One region of the Rahnella sp. NRRL B-41462 genome, then DNA from elsewhere that is predicted to be linked to it. Evidence: riboswitches for the same ligand, from Rfam matches in the RefSeq annotation. Region 1 holds a riboswitch; each other region holds the start of a gene.

The links. Region 1 has a riboswitch for thiamine pyrophosphate ahead of thiB (thiamine ABC transporter substrate binding subunit). Riboswitches for the same ligand answer to the same signal wherever they lie in the genome.
Region 2: it holds a riboswitch for thiamine pyrophosphate, as region 1 does, so the genes downstream of both, thiC (phosphomethylpyrimidine synthase ThiC) here and thiB (thiamine ABC transporter substrate binding subunit) in region 1, are expected to answer to the same signal.
Region 3: it holds a riboswitch for thiamine pyrophosphate, as region 1 does, so the genes downstream of both, thiM (hydroxyethylthiazole kinase) here and thiB (thiamine ABC transporter substrate binding subunit) in region 1, are expected to answer to the same signal.

Annotation. Positions count from the first base shown of each region.
Region 1 covers NZ_JYDF01000010.1:42,229-46,115, reverse strand. The annotation lists gene thiQ (thiamine ABC transporter ATP-binding protein ThiQ) at 1-79, opposite strand, end outside; gene thiP (thiamine/thiamine pyrophosphate ABC transporter permease ThiP) at 63-1,673, opposite strand; gene thiB (thiamine ABC transporter substrate binding subunit) at 1,649-2,632, opposite strand; TPP riboswitch at 2,676-2,805, opposite strand; gene sgrR (HTH-type transcriptional regulator SgrR) at 2,846-3,887, opposite strand, start outside.
Region 2 covers NZ_JYDF01000051.1:3,127-7,013, forward strand. The annotation lists gene hemE (uroporphyrinogen decarboxylase) at 1-511, opposite strand, end outside; gene nudC (NAD(+) diphosphatase) at 583-1,359, opposite strand; partial or broken gene rsd (sigma D regulator) at 1,459-1,973, shown strand; TPP riboswitch at 2,047-2,173, shown strand; gene thiC (phosphomethylpyrimidine synthase ThiC) at 2,296-3,887, shown strand, end outside.
Region 3 covers NZ_JYDF01000009.1:17,534-21,420, reverse strand. The annotation lists gene UC14_RS02720 (LysR family transcriptional regulator) at 1-749, shown strand, start outside; gene UC14_RS02715 (DUF3313 domain-containing protein) at 801-1,460, opposite strand; gene UC14_RS02710 (GNAT family N-acetyltransferase) at 1,600-2,034, opposite strand; TPP riboswitch at 2,188-2,286, shown strand; gene thiM (hydroxyethylthiazole kinase) at 2,321-3,130, shown strand; gene thiD (bifunctional hydroxymethylpyrimidine kinase/phosphomethylpyrimidine kinase) at 3,127-3,887, shown strand, end outside.

The DNA.
Region 1 (3,887 bases):
GTTCACCGGCGTCGATCTGTAAATCGAAGCGCATCGGCAGATGTTCGTACAAATACGTCAGTTTATTCAGCGTCAGCATGGCGGCCCGGCAGTTTCTCAATCAGGGTGAATAACAGGAAGCATAGCAGCAGTAATAACAGCGCCGTCACCGCGCCGTCCTGGCTGCGGTAGGAACCAATCTGCTGATACAGATAAAACGGCAGGGTGCGGAAATTCTCGTTGCCGAACAAGGCAATCACACCGAAATCCCCCAGAGAAAGTACACAGGCGAAAGCCAGTGCCTGTGCAATCGGGCGTTTCAGTGCGCTGAGTTCAACCCGGCGCAGCCGCTGCCAGCCATGCATATCCAGCGAAAGACACAGCAGCGTGTAGCGTTCTGCCACGTCGCGCATCGGGTTATCCAGCACTTTTAATGCATAAGGTACGGCCATCAGCGCATTCGTGAGGATCACCAGCGGCCATGGCGATTGTGGCAAACCGGTGGTATCGCCGAGCAACAGGAAGAAACCGGTCGCCAGCACAATGCCCGGCATCGCGAGGATCAGCATACCGCTCAGATCCATCGCCTGCGCCCAGCTATTTCTCTTGCGTAACCGCAGTTCGCGGCTGCTCCACAGCAGCATCATGGTCAGCAGCACACACAATAATCCGCTGCCGAGCGCGATACGCACGGATGTCCATAATGCCTGCCAGAGCGCGGGTTGTTGCAAAACACCGACCGCTGCCCGGTTTATGCCATCGGTAATGACGGCGAGTAACGGCGGCAGGATCAGCAACAACGCCAGGCCAATCAGTACGGCATCGGCGATGCGTCGCAGCCAGGAATCATCAGGATTACGCCAGCGCTGAGAATGCGTTTGGCCCACCGGCAACGCCTGACTGAGTTTCTGACTGAGCAACACCAGCGCCAGGCAACAAAACAGCTGGATCAGGGCCAGCGTGGCGGCGCGGCTTAAATCGTAGTCGTAACTTAGCGCCTGATAAATGGCGAGTTCAATGGTCGTCGCCTGCGGACCGCCACCCAGTGAAAGCACCGTGGCGAAGCTGGCGAAACACAGCATAAAGATTAAGGCGGCGGCGGGGAATATCTGCCGGCGCAGCGCGGGCCATTCCACAAAGCGGAATTGTTGCCAGATATTCATGCCGAGTTGTGCGGCGAGCTGGCGCTGCTCAACGGCGATATTTTCCAGCGCCTGCAATAACAGACGTGTCGCCAGCGGCAGATTGAAAAACACGTGCGCCAGCAAAATGCCCTGTAAACCATACGGCGAGAAACGGTAATCCATGCCCAGCCAGCCGCAAATTTGCGCCAGCCAGCCCTGTCTTCCGTAGACACTGAGAATGCCAAACACCGCCACCAAAACCGGCAAGACCAGCGTCATCGCACATAAACGTAATAACAGCTGACGGCCGGGGAAACGGCGGCGGAACAAGGTGCGTGCCAGCAAAATTGCGGGCAGCACCGAGCAAAGCGCTGAAAGCAGCGCCTGCCAGAAAGTAAAGCGGATCACATGCCAGAGATAAGGATCGTGCCAGAGCGATGCGCCGCTTATCTGTGGCGCATGACGCCACAGAGAGCCTAAGGCCAGTACTGCCACCAGCAACATAGCCAGTGACGCGATGACGCCCGGCAACAGCCAGCGAGGGATCAATGGCTGACGGCGTTCTGCCATGCCTGGATCCATTGTGAACGATGAGTAGCGACATCCTGTGCGCTGTATTGCAGAGATTTGGCCGGAATCGTCAGTTGTTTAAAAGCGTCAGGCAGCGGGGTATTCACCACCGGATACATCCAGTTGCCGGTCGGGATCACTTTCTGGAAATCTTCCGTGGTGACGAACTTCATGAACTGTTCAGCAAGTTTCGGTTGCTTGCTGTTTGCCAGCTGGCCCGCCACTTCGACCTGCATGTAATGCCCTTCGGTAAAATCGGCTGCGGCGTAGTTATCTTTCTTCTCTTCGACAATATGGTATGCCGGAGAGGTGGTGTAGCTCAGCACCAGGTCGCTTTCACCTTTGAGGAATAAGCCGTAAGCCTCGCTCCAGCCTTTAGTGACGGTGACAGTTTTCTTCGCCAGTTTTTCCCACGCTTGCGGCGCTTTATCGCCGTAGACTTTTTGCATCCACAGCATCAGGCCCAGACCCGGTGTACTGGTGCGTGGATCCTCATAAATCACTTTCCATTTCTGGTCGCTGTTGATCAGCTCATCGAGGCTTTTTGGCGGATTCTTCAGTTTATTTTTGTCGTAGACGAAGGCGAAATAACCGTAATCGTAAGGCACGAAAGTGCTGTCATTCCAGCCGCCTGGCACCGTCAGTCTGGCGTTGGTTTTCGGTGCTTTGGCAAATAAACCGGTTTGTTCAGCGGCCTGCAACAGGTTGTTATCCAGCCCCAGCACGATGTCGGCTTTGCTGTTTTTACCTTCCATCCGCAGACGGTTGAGCAAAGACACGCCATCTTCCAGCGCCACGTATTTCAGTTCGCAGCCGCATTGGGCTTCAAAGGCTTTTTTAATGGCGGGACCGGGGCCCCAGTCAGCAGAGAAAGAATCGTAGGTATAAACCGTCAAAACAGGTTTTGACGCAAATGCAGGTGCAGAAAGTAACAGCAGGCAGGACAGTAATTTTTTCAACTTTGCGCTCCAAAAAAATGAAAGGGCAAAGGATTTTGAGTAAGCATCGCGCAGTCTCAAATCCCTCCGCCGGGATTAACCGGATCAGGTTCGACGGGTTTCAAATCTCAGCCAAACTTGCTCACGGCGTTTACATCGCAGCTTTAACAAGTCGGGCACCCCGTTGAGAACGGATGTCATTCTAGAGATTAACGGCGCGATGCGATAGTCCGATTAACTGTCCGGTGGGGCAAACCAGGCGGATTTAAAGTCGAACCAGCCGAGGGTGTTCATACGCACACCGCGCATACTGCGTTGCCCCTGTAGCACCAGCCAGTGATGGAACAGGGGATGGATCTGATGGCTGACCGTCTGTTTCTGGCTCCATTTCGCCATCGATAAATTCCCGGCGTGCCACAGGGCGGCATCGTCGTTCATCTCTTCGCTAAAGCAATGCTTTGCCAGCGGCAATTCGTAGAAATGCGCGAACAGTGAAAACTCCAGCGGCAGGGTGAAGTTGGCACTGCCGAGCCACAGATCACTTTTGGCATCGCCGCGGTGCCAGACTGCGTAATCCACTATCTGAATAATCAGTTCGATACCTTCTTCCGCCAGCAACGGGCGCAGGGCGTTGCAGATCGCCTGATGTTCGGAATGCTCGCCGTAAAATGTCAGCGTTACCTGCGTCAGGTTTTGCGGTTTGGGCGGACGTGGCCGGGGCGCTTTGTGATGCCAGCGTGGCAGCAGGCCATACGCAGGAGACCAGTAGCGCTGGTAAATCGGTTCGGCATTATTCAGTAAGGCGATGGGATTGAGTAAATCGCACAACCACTGGCGTGTTTCTTCAGATTGTCCGACCGGCGAACGCTGGTCAAATAACAGGAAATAGCAGCCTTCTTCAAGGCGACTTTCCAGCTCGCTTTTGCCTGATTCATCGGCCTGAAGCTGTACGCCGGAATGCACCAGCTCTTCACTCAGTTCCGGTAATACCCAGATATTCACCTCGTCGATCAGTGCCCGGAAGCCAAAATAATCGTCAAAGGCGCGGATGCGCAGCTGTGTTTTCAGATTACGCACCACGGCGTAAGGGCCGGTGCCGACCGGATGGCGGGCAAAATCAGGCAGTGACTGCCATTCCTGCGGCAGGATCATCGCGTGGATATTGCCAAACAACCACGGCAGCCAGCGGTCGGGTTCATTCAGGTGGATATCTATGACATTCGCCGTGGGCGTCGTGACTGATTTCAGGTTGCTGAACAGCGGATGCGTTTTCAGG
Region 2 (3,887 bases), on a different contig from region 1:
TCATCTTTTTGATTTTGGTGAAGGCTTTACTGCTGCCCCCTTCTACCATATACGTCGCCAGCGTCCACGGGCTGCCGGAGAAACCGATAAGCGGTACTTCACCTTGCAGGTTTTTACGGATGGTACGCACGGCATTCATGACATACCCGAGTTCCATTTCAGGATCCGGAACCGGCAGTTTTTCGACATCGGCACGATTCGTCAGTGGTGAAGAAAAACGCGGGCCTTCACCGGCTTCAAAATAGAGCCCCAGCCCCATCGCATCAGGAATGGTCAGGATGTCGGAGAACAGGATCGCCGCATCCAGCGGATAGCGACGAAGCGGCTGCAAAGTCACTTCACAGGCCAGCTCGGCATTCTTGCACAGCGACATAAAATCACCGGCTTCAGCGCGGGTTGCTTTGTACTCCGGCAAATAACGACCAGCCTGACGCATCATCCAGACCGGTGTAATGTCCACTGGCTGACGTAACAAAGCACGCAGGTAACGGTCGTTTTTCAACTCATTCATTCTTGCTCTTTCCTTCAGTATTCGGGCCGCCCGACAATCATCTGACAGCATTCTATCACGTAAAATCGCCTCTACTCTTCGTGTTCGGCACGACAAAGGGCAACGGTGTCTTCAATCAGGCGGCGCGCAATCGTCCCGGGCGGTGGCAACTGCGGCAATGCATCAAAGCGATACCAATTCGCGTTAAGCAACTCTTTCGGGTCATGTTGTATGTCGCCACTGTCGTAATCCGCCATAAATGCCATCATCAGCGAATTGGGGAACGGCCAGGGCTGGGAACTGATGTAACGGACATTTTTCACCCGGATGTTACTTTCTTCCATCACTTCACGTGCCACAGTTTCTTCCAGCGTTTCTCCGACTTCCACGAAACCCGCCAGAACCGTGTGAATACCATTACGATGGCGGACATGCTGCGCAAGCAAAATCTCATCTCCCTTACGGATAGCCACAATGATGCAGGGCGCAATCTGCGGATAATAGCGTTCGCGACAGTGCCCGCAGAGTGCAGCCCACTCGGTTTTGCTGACGTGCATTTCATGTCCGCAGTAACCACAAAACTTGTGAGAACGGTAAAATTCTGACAACTGCACACCACGCCCGACCAACTGGAATAATCCGCGATCCTGATCCAGCAACTGACGGGCGGAAACCATATGGTTTGGCATCGTCTGACGAACCAGCCAGACAGGTTCGCCCTGCCATTCGCCGATCTGCCGCGCTGTTTTACCGGTCAGAGAAAATTGTGCGGCGCTGCCAAACGGCAGTTCACCCTCAGGCAGCCATAGCTTGCCTTCCTGGCTGATGATCCACCAACCGTTGTGTTGCTCAGTAATCTGTAATTCCATAATTGTTGTTGCATAACCTCGTCGGGACTGACAATCTGAGTAAGATATTTACATATTAGTAACTTTTGGTTACTTTTTTTGTCGCTCACGGAGTCAACCATGCTAAATCGTCTGGAAAGACTGACCAACGCGTTGGTGGCAGTAATGAGTTAGTGGATCAATGGCTGCACGCACGCAAAGAACTGCTGGTTTCGTACTGCACTTTCGTCGGTCTGAAACCCAATAAAGAAAAACATACACCTTTGAATGAAAAGGCGCTGGACAGTTTTTGCCATCATCTGGTCGACTATCTTTCTGCCGGGCATTTTCATCTCTATCCACGCATCATTGAAGAAGTCGATGGCGCAGGCAGCCCGAAAAAAGTACAGGCGGCAAAAATCTACCCTGCTCTGGAGCTGAATACTGAAGCTATCATGGCTTTCCATGACAGTTACACAGAAACTGATATTGACGATGATAATGCTTTCGCGTTTCACTATGCATTATCGGATATCGGTGAGGCATTAGATGCCCGTTTTCAACTGGAAGATCAATTAATTATCATGGCTTTTGAGCCAGCCCCGGAGAGTGTGCCACCTTCGGAAAATGAACCTGATCTCGCCAGACCGGCTTAACACGTTGCCACAATAAAACCCTGCTCAGGGTTATGGTTTTACTTGTAGTTTAAAAAAACGCCTCCTATATTGAGGCTTCTTGTCGGAGTGCCTAGCGCATAATTTTCTGTTGAGAATTACGCCAGGCTGAGACCGTTAATTCGGGATCCGCGGAACCTGATCGGGTTAGTACCCGCGAAGGGAACAAGAGTAATGTTATGCGTTCAGCGCAATCAGGCATCTGCCTGCATAAGGCCGCCCGTGCTGCACCGCCCATTTTTACTCCTGCCGTAAACCTCCTGACAAGCAATTTTCCATCACGTTTTTTTGCGAGGAATTTGCTATGTCGAGTACCCAAAAACCCGTTATTTCTGAAAAGAAACCGTCAAATCGCCGTGAACAACGCGCGCAGGCACAATCGTTTATCGACAGCTTGCAGGGCGAAGCTTTCCCCAACTCCCGGCGTATTTATCTTGAAGCTGACCGCGAAGATATCCGCGTGCCGATGCGTGAAATCCAGCTCAGCCCGACGCTGGTCGGCGGCGGCAAAGACAATCCGCAGTTCGAAGAAAACGAAGCAATTCCTGTTTACGACACCGCCGGACCTTACGGTGATCCGGCTGCAGTTATCGACGTGCATACCGGTCTGGGAAAATTACGCGCCCGCTGGATAAACGAGCGTGCGGACACGCAGGAACTTTCACAGGTCAGTTCCGGTTTTACTCAGCAGCGGCTGGCGGATGACGGGCTGGACCACCTCCGCTTCGAACACCTGCCGCGCCCTCGCAAAGCCATTGCGGGTAAAAATGTCACGCAACTGCATTACGCCCGCAAAGGCATCATCACACCTGAGATGGAATTTATCGCCATTCGCGAAAATATGGGGCGTGAACGGATCCGCGGCGAGGTTCTGCGCCAGCAACATCCCGGCGAAAGCTTTGGCGCGCATCTGCCCGCCAGTATCACTGCAGAGTTTGTGCGACAGGAAGTGGCAGCCGGGCGCGCGATTATTCCCGCCAACATTAACCACCCTGAATCAGAGCCGATGATCATCGGGCGTAATTTCCTGGTGAAAGTGAACGCTAATATCGGCAACTCGGCGGTGACATCTTCCATCGAAGAAGAAGTGGAGAAACTGGTGTGGTCGACACGCTGGGGCGCGGACACCGTAATGGATCTCTCCACCGGACGTTATATACATGAAACCCGTGAATGGATCCTGCGTAACAGTCCGGTACCGATCGGCACCGTGCCGATTTATCAGGCCCTGGAAAAAGTGAACGGTGTGGCCGAAGATCTGAACTGGGAAATATTCCGCGATACATTGCTTGAACAGGCCGAGCAAGGCGTCGATTACTTCACCATTCACTCCGGTGTGTTGCTGCGTTATGTGCCGATGACCGCCAAACGCCTGACCGGGATCGTGTCGCGCGGCGGTTCGATCATGGCGAAATGGTGTCTGTCACATCATCGCGAAAGCTTCCTGTTTGAGCATTTCCGCGAGATCTGTGAAATCTGCGCCGCCTATGATGTCTCGCTTTCATTGGGCGACGGCCTGCGTCCGGGTTCGATTCAGGATGCCAATGACGAAGCGCAATTCGCCGAATTACGCACGCTGGGCGAACTGACCAAAATTGCCTGGGAATACGATGTTCAGGTGATGATCGAAGGTCCGGGACATGTGCCGATGCAGATGATCCGCCGCAACATGACCGAAGAACTCGAGCATTGTCACGAAGCCCCGTTCTATACCCTTGGTCCGCTGACTACCGATATCGCGCCGGGTTACGATCACTTTACGTCCGGTATTGGCGCCGCGATGATTGGCTGGTTTGGCTGCGCCATGCTCTGTTATGTCACGCCGAAAGAGCATCTGGGCCTGCCGAACAAAGAAGACGTTAAGCAGGGTTTGATTACCTACAAAATCGCAGCACA
Region 3 (3,887 bases), on a different contig from region 1:
TTGATGACCCTTTGCTGCTGCCGGGACCACGGGGGATGCGGCCGACCGCGCGTGCTGATGAATTACGTGAGCCGCTGCGACGGGCACTGGCCGCGCTGGAGCAGGCCGTGTCTGCGGGTGAAGTGTTTGACCCCTCGACGGCAAAGAATACCTGGAATCTGGGGGCGGCAGATTATGGCGAATCGACCATTGTGCTGCCCGCGTTACGGGCATTACGTAGAGCCGCACCTTCTGCACGGCTGGCTATTTTTGAAACGTCACCTGCGCGGATTATCCGCAAAATGGAGCAGGGTACGCTGGATCTCGCATTCCATACCGGCGAGGCGGTGATGAATGGCCTGCACAGCCGATTATTGTTTGCTGAACGTTATGTTTTGGTGAGCAGAAAAAGACATCCGCAGGTTAAAGGCGAGATATCGCGTTCAGCGTTTTGCGCACTGGAACATGTGATCGTTTCACCTGATGGTGGGGGTTTCTATGGCAATACCGACATCGCGCTGGCGGCCACTGGATTATCGCGCCGCGTCGTCATGTCAGTGCCGCATTTCCTGTTTGTCGTTCAGGTGCTGATGACCACTGATCTGGTGGCGATGTTGCCGGAACGTCTGGTACGTGGAAATCCTGCTTTGCAGGTTACTACACCGCCGCTGGATGTTTCGGGGTTCGAGATGTACATGGTCTGGCACGAGCGCGCTCATCGTGATCCTGCACATCAGTGGCTGCGTGAGTTTATCGCTGATTCAGTCTGAAAAAAGGCAGCCTTACGACTGCCTGTGTCTGACGGTGCGGAAAACCGGAACTTATTCGTTGAACAGCTTGGTATCATTCGCCAGGCTATCTACCACAACTTTTAAATCGTTGGCGGTAACTTTCTGTTTATCATTAGAAACTTGTTTACCGAATCCTTTACGCACGACTTTGATCACCGGTTTGCCAGTACTGGCGTCGATCAGCTCACCTTCGAAATACACTTCAGTGTCACGCGTGCGGTGGCCTGTCGCGGTTTGAGTTCCGGCAATAACCAGCGCGACCGGGACGACTTCATAGAACTGCAAACCTTCTGCCGACGTGTTCACACCGGTGATCGCACCTTTGAAAATCAATGTGCGCGGCCCTGCGTGATCTGTCAGTGGCAGGCGCTCTGCCAGTGCAGGTTTCATGCGGCTGTTGGCGTAATCCAGCACCCCCTGCAAGGTGGTTTTGTCGATCTGCGCCGTAGGCTGCGGTTCCGGGTAGAATTTAATCGGTTCGTATTTGATGTAAGAATAATTTTCTTTCTTAAACGAAGGATCGATCCAGCGCAGAACCGGATTTCCCCCAGCCGTTTTCACTTCCTTAAGGCCGGAATAATCGCCTAAAAAACCTGAGTATTTTTCCGTCTTGGTAATGTGGCTGGTACAACCGGCCAGGAACAGTGCGCCAGTCACTGCGGCGATCTGCATCAGTTTTATTGTTTTCATTCGTACCCTCGAAATATTTTAAGGAAGACCAAGTATGTATAGCACCGCTGCGGAATTTAACCTCTTAACGACAAAGAAAAATTGATATTCATCAGGATCGCGAAAATACGGTTCTGTGAGGTAATCATTTCTTCCTTAATTATTTTTTTGATGAATGAAACAAATAGTATTCACCTTTTGGACTGTCCCCCGTAGAGATGATGTTCCAGCCTTTTGACAGATAAAAAGCGACTGATTTTTTACTCTTTACTAAACATTTCAACGACCCCTGACGGGTAAACGTTTCTTCCGCAGCCTGAAGCAATGCTGAACCTGCGCCGGTTCCCTGATATTGCGGATCAACAAACAGGTTATGCAGGAAATTTTCCTGAGTGAAAATTGAGGCGAATCCCAGTAAATGTCCGTCACGTTCTGCCACCAGAATCGTCTCGCCGATCACTGCGCGGTCAAAATCTTCCAGCTGAAAATCGTCTTCCAGCCATGTCCAGGTATGCTTGCGTGAGGCCAGATACAACGTGCGTAAAAACGGGCGGTCTGCTTCTTCATAAGGACGGACAATAAGTGATGAGGACAAGTAAAACTCCTGAGGAAATTTTTCATCAACGTGTGTTGTTCATGTCTGTTTCCTGATACTGCCAGTGAAGCGGAGTGAGTTCAATTACGTTGGCTGATCGGTTTTTTTAACGCATTTCCTGATTGATCTTCTGACCTCCGCCGCCAATAATGTTCCCTTGACTCGGGGTGCCCGCTGCAAAGCAGGGCTGAGATTTTACCCGTATTACCTGATCTGGATTATGCCAGCGTAGGGAAGTCAGGTATCTCTCCTGATACCGCCTTCCTGAGTGCCGGTGGGGAGATTTATGAATACCCGACCTACCTTCTTGCCCGGCGCCTTAGCCGCCACTTCTCTCAAACAACTCCGCCTTTCAGCGCCGCTGGTTCACTGCCTGACCAACGACGTGGTGCAATCTTTTACCGCCAATGTCCTGCTGGCGCTGGGTGCATCTCCGGCGATGGTGGTTGATCCCGCCGAAGCGGCGCAATTTGGCGCCATTGCCGATGCCTTATTGGTGAACGTCGGCACGCTGACACATCCCCATGCCGATGCGATGCGGGCGGCTATTCACGCAGCCACTCAGGCCGGAAAGCCCTGGGTGCTGGATCCGGTTGCTGTCGGCGGTCTGAGCTGGCGTACAGAATTCTGTCGTGAAATCATCACACTTAAACCTGCCGCAATCCGCGGTAATGCCTCGGAAATCCTGGCTCTCAGCGGCCTCAGTGCGTCCGGGCGCGGCGTGGACAGCGGTGATGATTCCCTTTCTGCCTTACCTGCCGCACAGCAACTGGCGCGGGAGACCGGCGCGGTAGTGGCTGTGACGGGTGAAACCGATTACGTCACCGACGGGATGCGCAGTTGGGCGGTGGCTGGCGGACATCCGATGATGACCCGCGTGGTGGGTACCGGATGCGCATTATCTGCGGTGGTGGCGGCCTTTGTGGCTTTGCCGGGTGATCGCCTGGATAACGTGGCCGCCGCCTGCCGGGTGATGTCCTGTGCCGGCGAGCGCGCCTGTGCGGTCGTGAAGGGGCCGGGCAGTTTCACGCCTGAATACCTCGATAATCTGTATTTAATGGGCGAGGAATGGCTGAATGGCGAGGAAATACAATGAAACGTATTAATGCACTGACGATTGCAGGCACAGATCCGAGTGGCGGGGCGGGGATCCAGGCGGATTTGAAAACCTTCTCGGCGCTGGGTGCGTACGGCACCAGTGTGATCACCGCGCTGGTGGCGCAGAACACCCGTGGTGTGCAGTCGGTCTATAACATTGAGCCCGGTTTCGTTTCAGCGCAGCTCGATTCCGTACTGAGCGATGTGCGGATCGACAGTGCGAAAATCGGCATGCTGGCGAACAGTCAGATTGTGGAGGCGGTTGCGGAGCGACTCAGACATTATCAGCCGCCGTTTGTGGTGCTGGATACCGTGATGCTGGCGAAAAGTGGCGATCCGTTACTGCTGCCGGAGGCCGTGGATGCCGTGCGTCGTTTGCTGATCCCGCAGGCTTCCATTATTACGCCAAATCTGCCCGAAGCGGCGGCGTTACTGGACTGTGCGGTGGCGGCGAATGAAACCGAAATGCGTGAGCAGGGAGAAGCCTTACTGGCGATGGGATGTGGTGCCGTGCTGATGAAAGGGGGACATCTGAGTGATGAGGAAAGCCCTGACTGGTTGTTTGTGACCGGTTCCCGTGAGCGGTTTACTGCGCCGCGTGTGAATACCCGACATACTCATGGCACCGGTTGCACGCTGTCGGCCGCGCTGGCCGCGTTACGTCCGCGTCATCACAACTGGGCCGATACGGTACGAGAAGCCAAAGCCTATTTACAGCAGGCGCTGATGCAGGCCGACTCACTGGAAGTCGGCCA